DNA from 3 places in the Alteromonas sp. RW2A1 genome. Region 2 is predicted to be linked to each of the others. Evidence: predicted binding sites of a transcription regulator. Region 2 holds the regulator's gene; each other region holds the start of a gene.
What was found. The regulator MetJ, encoded in region 2, represses methionine synthesis genes. The targets are predictions, from matches to a motif close to TAGACGTCTAGACGTCTA.

Region 1 (4,638 bases), 1.3 Mb from region 2:
AAGAAAGGGGAGGAAAGTCCGGGCTCCACAGGGCAGGGTGCCAGATAACGTCTGGGCGGCGAGAGCCGACGACAAGTGCAGCAGAGAGAAGACCGCCTAAGCATGTTTACATGCCGGTAAGGCTGAAAGGGTGCGGTAAGAGCGCACCGCACCTCTGGTAACAGAGTGTGGCGAGGTAAACTCCACCCGGAGCAAGACCAAATAGGATCCCTCAACGTGCGGCCCGCATGGGGATCGGGTAGGTTGCTTGAATCAGTGAGTGATTGCTGATCTAGAGGAATGGTTGCCCACGACAGAACCCGGCTTATCGGCCAACTCCACCTTTCAAACTTACGCGGTTGGCGCCGCTTATCTATTTACCAAATATCCCCTCCCTTGCGGCGTGAACACTCAGATTTTACGGCTAATAGTGGCTAATTCGTGACATTGAAAACCGGTTACAGGAAAAGTGGCATGATTCTGCTATCAAAACTGGTATTAAGATGGAGTAAATTCGACATTGAGTGTTGGCATTTACACCTTACTGGAATATATCGCCGAGTCAGAAAGCGATTTCAGTATCAATTTACGATGTGATGTAAGTGATTAGTGAGTGATTATTCACGCGGAGAACAAGTGCAGAAAAAATGGCTCCCGTCTATTGTCGATATCGAAGCCAGTGGTTTTGGTGCGGCGAGTTATCCAATTGAAATAGGGGTTGTGCGCTATGATGGTGCAAAGTGGTGCAAGTTGATCCGTCCCTACGACGCATGGATGCATTGGGATGAAAAAGCAGAGGCATTACATGGCATTACCAGAGAGATGTTGCATACACGAGGTTTAGAGCCCGTAAAAGTGTGCCAAGAACTCAACCACTTTTTGGGTAACACGGTTGTGTATAGCGATGGTTGGGTAGTAGACAATCCGTGGCTAATTAAGTTGTTCTCTGCGGCACAAATAGATATGACATTTACCTGCAGAGCTATGGAATACATTTTAAATGAAACCCAAATGTGTCTGTGGCATGAAGTAAAAGATGATTTGTTGGAGCAGTGTGATACGAAACGTCACCGTGCAAGCACCGATGCTTTCCTTATACAGCAAACCTTTATTAAAACTTACGAGGCTTCTTTACAGGGAAAGTAAGTATTTAAGAAACAGAGGACAAAAATAGAGTGCGAGATAAAAGTGCATTAGAAGAAGTAGTGAACACCAAGAGACAACCCCATATTTTCTTCTTCTCCCACCTGCCTGTGCTCTAGCTCCACCGCCATATTAAGCCCCTTATTGTCGCCAAGAAGCCAGCCTAATCGCGTAAAGGTGCCAATGTCTGTGGGTAAATATAACCACTCGGCATAGTGTCGAAATGCCGTATTGTTTGTTTTGTAGGTGGCATATACCTGTTGTGGCAATCGCGTATTAAATGTGCGCTTTGCGCTGACAAGGGTTTGCGAACCTGCAGGATAGGTAAAGCTACTGTCGTAGTAATGAGTTTCGGTAATCGAATGGGGTCTGAAGCGACTTTTAAGTTGCCAATTTGCTACCTTGGCGCTTTGAAAGTGTATTGGGCCATAGTTAGACTCTACGCTGCTTGCATAGGCGCTACTAGCGGTGAAGTAAACTCCGCATATCAGTAACAAAAGCAAGATGCGTATTGTTGTCATGTGTTCCACTTAGCCTATGAAAGTCATTGCTTTTTACAAACAACTTGTTACCACGCAGTAAGCAACGTTTTTTTATTTTAATTTAGATATAGCATGTTTATTAGCAAAACGCATCATTACACATAATGTGATTACAGAAGGCATCGTGCAAATTTTTATCAACGCTTGAAGGCATGTTTAGTTTTCCATACCCACTGTTATTTTAAGCATAGACAAAAATAAGCTGAAGAAAAGTGAATGGAAATTAAACAAATACGATAATTAAAATTTGCACTAATGCAAAAAGCCTCCGACGTGGAGGCTTCTGCATTTTGAACATTACTAACGTGCTATTTAAACCGATGCTTTAAGCGCTTCAGCTTTGTCCGTCGCTTCCCAAGGGAAGGCTTCGCGGCCAAAGTGTCCATATGCCGCAGTTGCACGGTAAATTGGACGCTCTAGGTCTAACATCTTAATTAGGCCGTATGGGCGAAGGTCAAAATGCTCGCGCACTAGCGCAACCAATGTTTTCTCATCAACCACACCTGTACCAAAAGTATCGATGCTAATTGATGTAGGCTGCGCTACGCCAATAGCGTAAGAAATTTGAATTTCACAGCGCTTTGCTAGCCCAGCAGCTACGATGTTCTTTGCTACATAACGGCCTGCGTAAGCGGCGCTGCGGTCAACTTTCGATGGATCTTTACCCGAAAATGCACCACCACCGTGACGTGCCATACCGCCGTAGGTATCAACAATAATTTTACGGCCTGTAAGCCCACAGTCGCCCATAGGGCCGCCAATAACAAATCGACCTGTCGGGTTAATGTGGAATTGGGTGTTACCATCAATCCACTCGCTTGGAAGCACTGGTTTAATAATTTCTTCCATTACCGCCTCGCGTACGGTGTCGGTAGACACTGAGTCGCAGTGCTGAGTAGAAAGCACAACTGCGTCGATACCCACAGGCTTGTCGTTTTCATACTTAAAAGTAATCTGACTTTTCGCGTCAGGACGAAGCCAGTCTAACTTACCCGATTTACGCACCTCAGCCTGCTTTTGAACCAAGCGATGTGAATAGGTAATAGGTGCTGGCATAAGCACGTCTGTTTCGTCGCTTGCATAACCAAACATCAAACCTTGGTCGCCTGCACCTTGCTCTTCCAAGCTCTCGCGGTCTACGCCCTGATTAATATCAGGAGATTGCTTTCCAATGGCGTTAAGCACTGCACATGAATCGGCATCAAAACCCATATCTGAATGGGTGTAACCAATTTCTTTCACGGTATTGCGAGTAATCTCTTCAATATCGACCCATGCTGAAGTGGTCACTTCACCGCCAACAAGAACCATACCTGTTTTAACATAGGTTTCGCAGGCCACGCGAGCCCGTGAATCTTGCTCTAAAATAGCGTCGAGAACCGCATCAGAAATTTGGTCAGCGATTTTATCCGGATGTCCTTCAGAGACCGATTCAGAGGTGAATAGATTCGTGGCCATATGTGCTCCGTTTGCATTTAAAATTCTAAATTTTGAGTATTGTACTAAAACAAACTACAAATACCAGTCTTTACTTCTAGACGTCTAAAAGTCTTTTTGCTATACATCGTTACGAATTCTTGACACGTTACGATCAGCTTCATTGTTTTTACTAAACTGAGAATAGTGAGTTATCAGGTACAAAATTGTGTTTTAGCGTAGTGCATTTACGTGCGTTTTGCGTAATAGACCATTTTTTGTATTTAGTTTCGCTATTGGCAATGAAAAGCCATTGAACTGTGAGGTGGCATGGGTAAGAATAACGCCACATTCAAAAGTACATAAAAGTAGAGCTTAGGCCGAACGCGCGGCTTACCTCCACGCTCACTTAGATACGAATTATAATCAGGAGACAACATGCCCTCTCGTCGTGAACTTGCCAATGCCATCCGTGCATTAAGTATGGACGCTGTTCAACAAGCCAAATCAGGTCACCCAGGTGCACCTATGGGAATGGCCGATATTGCCCAGGTATTGTGGCAAGATTTTCTATCGCACAACCCAGAGAACCCTTCATGGGCAAACCGCGATCGTTTCGTGTTATCGAACGGTCACGGCTCAATGCTTTTATATTCACTGCTTCACCTCTCTGGTTATGAACTACCAATTGAAGAATTGAAGAACTTCCGCCAGCTCCATTCGAAAACGCCTGGTCACCCTGAGTATGGCTATGCACCAGGTGTAGAAACCACCACTGGCCCATTAGGCCAAGGTGTGAGTAATGCTGTGGGCATGGCGCTAGCAGAGAAAGTACTTGCTGCACAGTTTAACCGCGAAGGTCACGATATAGTCGATCATTACACTTACGCATTTCTTGGCGATGGCTGCTTAATGGAAGGTATTTCGCACGAGACATGCTCGCTTGCCGGTACATTGGGGCTAGGTAAGCTTATCGCATTTTGGGATGACAACGGCATTTCTATCGACGGTGAAGTAGAAGGTTGGTTTACTGATGACACGCCAGCACGTTTTAAAAGCTACGGCTGGGAAGTTATTGAAGGCGTAGATGGGCATGACGCAGAGCAAGTAAAAGCGGCTATTGAAAAAGCGCAAGCAAACAGCGCTCAGCCTACGCTTATTTGTTGTAAAACAACTATCGGGTTTGGCTCGCCGAATAAAGAAGGTACAGAGTCTTGTCACGGTGCACCACTAGGTGACGACGAAATTGTTGCAACCCGTGAAAAGTTAGGCTGGAAACACGGCGCGTTTGAAATTCCTGACGACATCTACGCTCAGTGGGATAATAAAGCGAAGGGCAATGAAGCAGAGTCACAGTGGAACCAAACATTTGCCGCTTATGAAGCCGCTTACCCTGAGCTAGCCGCAGAATTTAAACGTCGTGTAAACGGCGAACTGCCGGCCGATTTCAGCGAGAAAGCTGATGCAATTATTGCAGATCTTCAAGCTAACCCGCAGAACATTGCGTCTCGTAAAGCATCTCAAAATGCGCTAAATGCATTCGGTCCATTATTGCCTG
Region 2 (4,638 bases):
TGCGGAGTGAGCCCAATTTCTGGTACCAAAATGAGAATTTGCTTACCCGCGGACAATAGTGGCTCTATTGCTTGTAAATAGACTTCTGTTTTTCCACTGCCCGTTACGCCCTCTAGCAGACTTATTGCAAAGTTACCCTGCTGGCGATTAAGCGCCGCTATGGCGACAGATTGCTCGGTATCTGGCGTGGGCTTTTGCGCTACCTTCATTGTTGATAGCCAGCCCTTTGGTATTAGTTCAGGTACAACTTCAACTATTTCCGCCAGCGATTTATCGATAACGGCCTTAACTGCCGGTGCGCCATATAACTTTCTGCTTTGCTGGGCCGACAAACTCGATGTTTGCAATGCCTCAAAAAAGGCTTTTTGCTTGGGTGCTCTGGATAATGTATTTGATTGTGATTGCTCGCCAACAGGCGTGAGCCTTACTCTTTCTTCAGGAACTAGCTGAGCTTTTTCTCCCTTCCTTAATAGCACCGGCAACATAGCGTGCAGCACTTCGCCCGGCGCATGATGGTAGTATTGCCACAACCATTGTGCCATTTTGAGTAGAACTGCATCGACGATGGGATACTCGTCAATGACCGCTTCTACTGATTTTAACTTTTTGACGTTTTCTATCTCGTGGCTATCTTCATCTATTACATCAATAACCACGCCCACCAGTTTTCGCGGACCAAATGGCACCTGCACCCTTACTCCTGCTTCTAGTGGAGTAGAATGGGTATAGGTAAATAATTGTCGCAGCGGTACTGGTACTGCAACAGATAGGTAAGCCATTTTAGAGCAGGTCTCCGTCGTCAAATGTGAAAAGCTGAATATTAGCAAAAAAGGAAAAGTGCCATGTGTTGGTATTTAAACACAATAATCACGTTGATAATAAAGCCATTGTACTTTTGCTCACTTATCCAGCACAAAGACCTTGATCCAAGCCTCGGCTTCCTTTATTATCCGGCGCTCTTTTGCGATGGGCTGTAAATTTGCTGCCTGTCATTCGAATATTAAGTTACGTATGGTGTTTAGCTTCGGGCTGAATAGCGATACGGCCTTATGATGAGGTAATCCCATGAAACAAGGTATCCACCCAGAATACGCTGAAATTAAAGCAACATGTTCTTGCGGTAACGTAATGAATGTTCGTTCTACAATGGGTAAAGATATTAACCTAGACGTATGTTCTTCTTGTCACCCTTTCTACACTGGTAAGCAACGTAACGTTGATACTGGTGGCCGTGTTGATCGCTTCAAGAAGCGTTTTGGTGCACTTAGCAAGAAGTAGGTTCAACACGTTTGAACGTGACGAACAAGAAAAGCGCCTTTGGGCGCTTTTTTATTGTCTTTTGTTTATCTCAAAGCGTTTTATACTTTCTTCTCAACTACTTACACCTGAACTCACCCCAAACGTTTCTAGTATTTGAGGCTGAGCACAAGAACTATTTGCACGTATCAATCAAACAAAAATAGAAATACTGGGTAGTGGTGTACTAATGGTACAAGGGTTTTGATAAGTGCTTTTCCCAATCTCCTTGGCTTTGTTTATCGCATGCTTCTTCACTATCAAATCGTATTGAATTGGGTGTAGATTTTATGCTCTCTAAGGCTATGGTTACTTGCGTAATAAACGCCTCATCCCAGCCATCCGACAATGCATTATTGCGCTGACGCTCAGTGGTGAAAACAGCTACAACATCAGGCGAACGCCAATGTCCTTGGTGTGTGAGCCATATAAACCCATTGCCCTGGGTTTTGAAGGCTTCGCAAACATTAGTGAGTTCGTTAATTAATTTGCGCTCAGTCACTCTACTTCTCCTCTTATTGCGCACCTGGTGCCTAGCTTATACCATTAATCCGCATAGATAATTGCCTTAACTGTTTGTTGACGAGATTTCTGTTATTTAGATTTCTGTTATTTAGATTTTTGCACAGCGGCAAAATTAAAATAGTAAAAGCATATGGAAATCAGGTCCGGCATAAAAATTATGAATGACAAATATAGTGTTTACTTACTGGTCTAACAAGTTGTAGTCACCTACATTTATAATATAGAAACACATGAAATCACCGGTGGAAATTCTGATCAGATATGTACACCGTTATTGCCTGTGTTAGGGTAAATGATACTTGCTCCGTTTACACCAACACGGGCAGTTGTTATCCAGGGCATGACCTAATTCCGGCGAACAGATAATACTAAAAACATAAAGCTGTTCGGCGATGACATTGGCTAACGTAAATTAAAAATATGGTTACATTGTCGCTAACCTCAAACTAGGCTGCGACACCAAAAACCCTACACTCAAGGAAACCATTTCACATGTCAGATTTTAGACAACGCGCGCTCGATTATCACGCTAAACCAACTCCAGGGAAAATACGGGTAGAACTATCAACGCCAGCAGATAGTGTTGATGACTTAGCCCTTGCCTACAGTCCTGGTGTCGCAGAGCCGGTAAGAGAGATAGCGGAAGACCCAGATAACGCCTATAAATATACGGCAAAAGGTAACATGGTAGCGGTAATTAGTAACGGTACTGCCATATTGGGTTTAGGTAATCTTGGCCCATTAGCATCAAAGCCAGTGATGGAAGGTAAAGCTTTGCTGTTCAAGCGCTTTGCCGGTATTGACGCTATTGATATAGAGGTAAAGCACCGCACTACTGAAGAGTTCATTAATACTGTCGCCAATATTGCAGATACATTCGGCGGTATAAACTTAGAAGATATAAAAGCCCCTGAATGCTTTGAAATAGAGCAAGAGCTTATTAAGCGATGCAAAATTCCCGTGTTTCATGACGACCAACACGGCACAGCAATAGTGACGGCTGCGGGTATGCTAAACGCATTAGAGATTCAGGGAAAAAATATCGAAAATGCAAAAATTGTGTGCCTTGGCGCTGGCGCCGCAGCAGTAGCATGTATGGAACTATTGATAAAGTGCGGTGCTCAGCGTGAGCGTATTTACATGCTTGATAGAAAGGGGGTAATTCATACCCGCCGCGATGACTTAACCGAACACAAATCATTGTTTGCCAACAATACAGACAAACGTACCTTAGAAGATGTAATGCGCGGAGCAGATATTTTTGTAGGCGTGTCTGGCCCTGATCTTTTACCTCCGGAAACTCTAGCGCTAATGGCTGATAACCCTATTGTGTTCGCTTGCTCGAACCCGGATCCAGAAATCAGACCCGATCTTGCTCATGAAGTACGTGATGATTTAATCATGGCAACTGGCCGTTCCGATTACCCAAATCAAGTTAACAACGTACTGTGCTTTCCGTTTATTTTTCGCGGAGCATTAGATGTGAGAGCAAGCGCAATAAACGACGAAATGAAAGTGGCTGCTGTAGAAGCAATTCGCGCCATTACAAAAGAAGAAGTTCCGCCTGAAGTACTAGCAGCAAGCAACAGCAAAAACCTTAGCTTTGGCAAAGATTATATCATTCCTAAGCCTATGGACCCTCGACTTTGCGATCGCATAGCCAGTGCAGTAGCAAAAGCAGCTATTGAATCTGGTGTTGCGGGAATTTCGAAACCATCAGAAGAATAACCGAGAGTAAATTTATTAAATACTCTCGATGATAACGCCGCCCCGTTGTAAAGTTATACCGTTTGATGTGTCACTGGGTATTACTTTACAGGTATTACTTTAAAACAGGGCGACGTTTTTTATTACGTGTGAAAAGTGTTGAAAATTACTCTTCGGTGGGCTCATTTTCAAAGCTAGGATCAATGCCCATTTCTTCCATAATTCTTCTAGCTTCGGCAGGTACTCTATTAGCGTTATCTTTTCGAAGGTCATCATCGTTGGGGAGCGGTTGACCTGTAAACGCGTGTAAAAACGCTTCGCAGAGTAATTCTGAGTTAGTGGCGTGCCGCAAATTATTAATTTGACGACGGGTACGTTCATCCGTTAACGCTTTCAACACATTAATGGGTATAGAAACAGTGACTTTTTTTACCTGTTCGCTTTTTTTACCGTGCTCTGCGTAGGGGTGTATATACTTACCATTCCATTCTGCCATTGTACTAACTCGGTTTTATTTTAGTTGTGTTATAACGTGAAATTCTAAACAAGTTCACGAAAAGGTCAATTGAGCAGTGTAAACCTCTTGACGTCTAGACATATATTCTTTAATTTAGCCGTCTAAACGTCTATAAAAAGCTTATCAGAGAGAATTATACATGGTTTCTTACGCACAAGGCATTGATGCACTCAACCAGTCCTTATCGGAGCTGCGTGACATTGACGTCTCTTTTGAGTTTTTTCCTCCTAAAACGGAAGCCATGGAGCAAACATTATGGAAATCGGTAGAGCGGTTAGCGCCTCTCAAACCGAGTTACATGTCGGTTACCTATGGTGCAAACAGCGGCGAGCGCGATAGAACCCACGATGTAGTAAAGCGAATTCAACAACAAACCGGGGTTTCTGCGGTTCCTCATTTAACTTGCGTTGATGCAAGCAGAGAAGAGCTTAAACAAATTGCGCAAGACTACTGGGATTCAGGTATTCGTCGCATTGTAGCGTTACGTGGGGACCTTCCTGCAGGTGTTGACACAACAGAGATGTATGCCTCTGACCTAGTGGCATTATTAAAAGATGTAGCCGACTTCGATATTTCTGTTGCTGCCTATCCCG
Region 3 (4,638 bases), 240 kb from region 2:
ATGGTTCTGCGCATTCACCGACGTAAATACAGGTTTCTTCTTAGCGCCAAAAAACAGAGACGACAACACCGTATTGGTTGAAATTTGCGGCAGCAATTGCTGTCGCTCATAAAATCCGTGAGGATGAGCGGCTAAGTCTTGAGTGTTTGTAATCGTAGCCCCTTCAAGCGATTCATGATACAACCCAAGTAAGTCGCAACACTGATGTATCGCCTTTAGCATGGGGCCAGCAACATCATCGGCGTAAATTTGATCCCCTGTCATTAGCAGTACGTCCGGCAGAGAAACTCCGGATGTTAGCCCTTTCTCTATAAGTCTATCGACCTGCGCTAGCGCGTCTTCGCCATCAAAATGAGGTTTGCGGCAGGAACCATGCAATATCGTTTCGGGGGCATCAGTGTAATGAAAGCTCAAACTTTCTTGCGTTGAATATAGCAATTTTTGCTGTTCTGTTTGCCATCTATTATTAAACTCGGAACTCTCAAACGAGAGGTTGTAATTAATCCGTACATTGTTAGAAAAGGCAGTGGGTGTGCTTGCTGATAAAAGGTGAATAAAGGCTAACTTTCCCACTTGAACAGTTTCTGTGTGCGGCTGATGCTCGATAGCCTCATCATTTTGCGTTAGCGATATTGTTGGCGCGTTTGGCGTAGAGGTTACTAACCATATATGACAAGTATCTTTACTTACTTTGCGAACAATAGGGCCGGCAATGACCACTGGGAGTTGATGGTTTGAGATAGTTAATGCCTCGTTTTCTACTTTTTCAGCTTCCTTGTGAGCACTTTACTCTTTTTTGTTCCTAAACGGTATGCTCTGTATACTCGCTTACAATTTATTCATATTTACTATTAAATATAGCAATCACTCAACTTAGGATCTTGCGTTTGAGTAAGAATATTTTGCCTTACGATTTATTGGCTTTTTTGAAGGTATAAACTTGAAGTAATGAATTTGAGTGCACGAATAAAGGGTGAAATAAGTAATATCCGCAGCTTGATTAGGGCATTAAGCTTATTAGGGATATCGGTCTTTGCTTTCTGTTTTTAAAGCGCTCTGTGTTCAGCAAAGACCAACATGCCCTAATAACTGACACAACAAATAACTGAATATAAGAGAACTATCGATATGCAAAAATACGCTTTACTTGGTAGCGTTTTTCTTTTTCTTGCTACCGCATGTAGCGAACCACAAGAGGTTGTCATTACTCCTGAAAAGCCTGATATGACTGCTGTCACAACAGGACAATGGATAACCAAGCCCAATGGCGATGTTATGTACGACCCGCAAACATCTGGATTGGTTGCCTTAGATGGAGAGCTGTTAACAATTGCAGACGCCAGTGCAGAGAAAAGTCAGCAGTTAAAGTTACATCGCATTGACCCAGCATCATCAACACTGCTCTCATCCACCGACAAATTTACTTTTTCATCTCGGGTAGCGCGAAGTTGTTTTTATAATTATTTAAGCACAGAGCCTGATTTAGAAGCGCTAGCTGTAGACCCTCGAGACAATGATGTTATTTACACCGTAACCGAAGATGCCACTCGAACTGGGGCATTAAGCCCTCGTTGTGAGTCGAAATACAGCAACACGGGGTCTACAGATTACCCCACACTACTGGTGCGGTTAGCTCGAAAGCAAGACGGAAATTTCACGATGACCCATGTGCGTCCTCTTCAATTTCCCGCCAAATTCAATGTAGGGAATTTTCCTAACGATGGTATTGAAGGGCTAACCATGGATGATAATGGAACTTTGTATCTGGGATTAGAAAAGGATATCGCAGGGCAGCCGCGCATTTTTACCGTTGATGTAAATAACGACTTTTTCTCTTCAACAGAATTTGCCGTTGTGCAAGAGCCTAAGCTTTTGCTGCCTACTTTTGCTGCGGGCAATCACCCCATAAACGGACTGACCTTGCATACAGAGAATGCGAAAACGTACCTTTTAGCTGCGGCTAGAAACGACAATGAACTTTGGGTTATTGATACTGCAGCCAGACAGCCAACGCTAAGAGTCCCTATCACTTTTAAAGTGAAGGGTAATGAAACTTGCAGCGATTATGTAATGGATAATGCTTCAATGGAGGGACTGGTGGTGATGCAAAATACCCTATGGATAATTAACGATCCTTGGGAAAAAAATTATCTTAAAAATGCCTCTTGTCAGGTAGATGAGAAGAAATATAAAGACTTAGCTCCGTTGCTATTCTCCCTTCCCCTAAATCCAAGTTGGTTTCAGTAGTTTTTGAGCGGTATATCGTAAAACAGCGCGGGTGTAAACAGCCAAGTGCCCTTGTGATAAGGCACTCTTGGCTGCCGTCTTTTTATTGCCTCTCAATTGGATATAAATTGTCTATGAGAGACCAGCGTTATCTAGGCTTAGCTTCGAAGCTTAGAAGCAAACGTCTTCTTAAATTTTGCCAGTTTTGGAGCCACCACCATTGAGCAATACTGGTTTTGTGGATTATTTTTAAAATAATCTTGGTGATAGCTCTCGGCTTCGTGATAGTTATTAATCTCAACAACTTCTGTAACGACTGGGTCTGGCCAGATTTCATCGTTACTTATCTCGGCAATAATCTTTTCAGCTTCGGCTTTTTGACCTAAGTCATGGTAGAAAATTGCACTTCGATATTGAGTGCCAACATCATTTCCCTGGCGATTAAGCTGTGTTGGGTTGTGCAGTGCGAAGAAAATTTCCAGAACCTCGCGATAGGTAAGTTTGTCTGCATCAAACGTTACCTGTACCACTTCAGCATGACCGGTATTGCCACCACATACTTTTTCATATGTAGGCGCTGGGTCTTCGCCACCGGCATAGCCAGATAATGCCTTTTCAACTCCATCGACAGAATTAAATGCCGATTCAATACACCAGAAGCACCCGCCAGCTAGCGTAGCGACCTGTAAATTTGCCATGATAAAACCTCTTAATTTCAATGACAGTAGTGTGGGTTTCACCTACGTCTAACTCAAGTCATCCAAGCATGTTTTTTTAGCGTATAAACGCATAATAAATAAAAAAACACCTTTCGTGCGCTTTAGTACGTTTCCAATTAACTTGAGGTTTTGTAGTGATTATTTTTTATGATGGCTATTGTCCGTTGTGCATGACAGAAATGAAGCACCTCAGAAAACGAGACAAGCACAAGCGATTAACGCTGGTTGATATTCAAGAGCCGGGCTTTAACGAGCGCTATCCCACATTAGACTGGCACGCACTCAATGCCAGAATACACGCACTCAGAGATGATGGCACGTTAATAACGGGCCTCGATGTTACTCACGAAGCATGGAAAGCTGTTGGGGTGGGCTGGCTGTATGCGCCACTACGGTGGCCCGGAATTCGTATAATTGCAGATGCTTTTTATAATGTGTTTGCCAAGCATAGATATACTATTTCCTATCTGCTAACGGGCAAAAAACGCGGTTGCGATCGCTGTATACCAGGAGAAACCAATGACAAATAAAACACTTATTATTGGGGCCTCAGGCGGCATTGGTAGAGCTATTGTTAAACGCTATGCTGACAACGGCGATGAAGTTATTGCGGTGAGTCGAAGCGGCGCTACAGACGACAGTTGGCCCAATACCGTTACGGCAAAAGCTATGACAGAGCATAATGAAACCAATATTGCGGCTTTCGTCGATGAGCTAAAAAGCCAAGGTACAACTTTAAATAACGTGGTTGTTACAACAGGGATGTTGCAAAACGACGAGCTAGGCGTGAAACCTGAAAAACGCTTGGAAGACATGAACGAATCAGCGTTGTCATCTTACTTTGCGGTGAATTCTATCATCCCTGCCTTATGGCTTAAGCATTTGGTTAACGTAATGGACAAAAACCACTCTACTGTTGTGTGCCTCAGTGCTCGTGTGGGCAGTATTTCCGATAACGGGTTTGGCGGCTGGTATGGTTACAGAGCATCGAAGGCAGCTCTGAACATGCTAGTGAAGACCGCATCAATCGAATATAAACGCAGAGTGAAAAACGCCATGCTGGTGTGTTATCACCCTGGAACGGTAGACACTGGGCTTTCAAAGTCATTTCAAAAGAATGTTGCTGCTAAAAAACTATTCACTCCTGAGTTTACCGCAGATCAGCTTTTTACCCACGTCTCAAAGCTAGATCGCGACCAAATTTGCCATTTTATCGACTGGGATGGCGAAGTGGTAACTTGGTAATACGCTTTGTTACGATTCCTTTAGTTCAACCTCAAGACTTTTTATTACACTGCTGTTACCATATCTTTTGGGGTATGGTGCAGCGTATTAATTGGCCTGTAGAGCCTATACGTGGTCTATAGAGTCTGGAATACAAGGCGTTGACGCCGTTGTGAGTCACTTCAAAACATACCATCCTGATAAACATAACAATAACTCAACAAGAGGAAGGGATATGAGCGGGGCCAGAGAACAGTTCGGATCGCGCATAGGTTTTATTTTGGCAGCTGCAGGTTCTGCAGTTGGTATTGGTAATTTGGTTGGCTTTCCGGTAGGAGCAGCAAAAAACGGCGGCGGTGCATTCTTATTAATGTACGCCATATTTGTATTCGCGATTTGCTTGCCTGTAATGATGGCTGAAATGTCAGTGGGTCGTCATGCAAAAAAGGACCCTTTAGGTGCCTACAAC

Region 1: metK (methionine adenosyltransferase) is a predicted target of MetJ. The motif match lies at 3,192-3,209, and genes of this name have one in related genera.
Region 3: msrA (peptide-methionine (S)-S-oxide reductase MsrA) is a predicted target of MetJ. The motif match lies at 3,001-3,018, and genes of this name have one in related genera.

Annotation. Positions count from the first base shown of each region.
Region 1 covers NZ_CP018031.1:872,727-877,364, forward strand. Annotated here, with positions in the region: RNA gene rnpB (RNase P RNA component class A) at 1-323, shown strand, start outside; gene BM528_RS03935 (3'-5' exonuclease) at 616-1,125, shown strand; gene BM528_RS03940 (hypothetical protein) at 1,173-1,643, opposite strand; gene metK (methionine adenosyltransferase) at 1,977-3,122, opposite strand; gene tkt (transketolase) at 3,519-4,638, shown strand, end outside.
Region 2 covers NZ_CP018031.1:3,742,484-3,747,121, forward strand. Annotated here, with positions in the region: gene priA (primosomal protein N') at 1-779, opposite strand, end outside; gene rpmE (50S ribosomal protein L31) at 1,066-1,278, shown strand; gene BM528_RS16505 (hypothetical protein) at 1,484-1,798, opposite strand; gene BM528_RS16510 (malic enzyme-like NAD(P)-binding protein) at 2,314-3,549, shown strand; gene metJ (met regulon transcriptional regulator MetJ) at 3,695-4,024, opposite strand; gene metF (methylenetetrahydrofolate reductase) at 4,185-4,638, shown strand, end outside.
Region 3 covers NZ_CP018031.1:3,498,110-3,502,747, reverse strand. Annotated here, with positions in the region: gene BM528_RS15505 (alkaline phosphatase family protein) at 1-720, opposite strand, end outside; gene BM528_RS15500 (hypothetical protein) at 1,129-2,247, shown strand; gene msrA (peptide-methionine (S)-S-oxide reductase MsrA) at 2,385-2,924, opposite strand; gene BM528_RS15490 (thiol-disulfide oxidoreductase DCC family protein) at 3,080-3,475, shown strand; gene BM528_RS15485 (SDR family NAD(P)-dependent oxidoreductase) at 3,465-4,190, shown strand; gene BM528_RS15480 (sodium-dependent transporter) at 4,405-4,638, shown strand, end outside.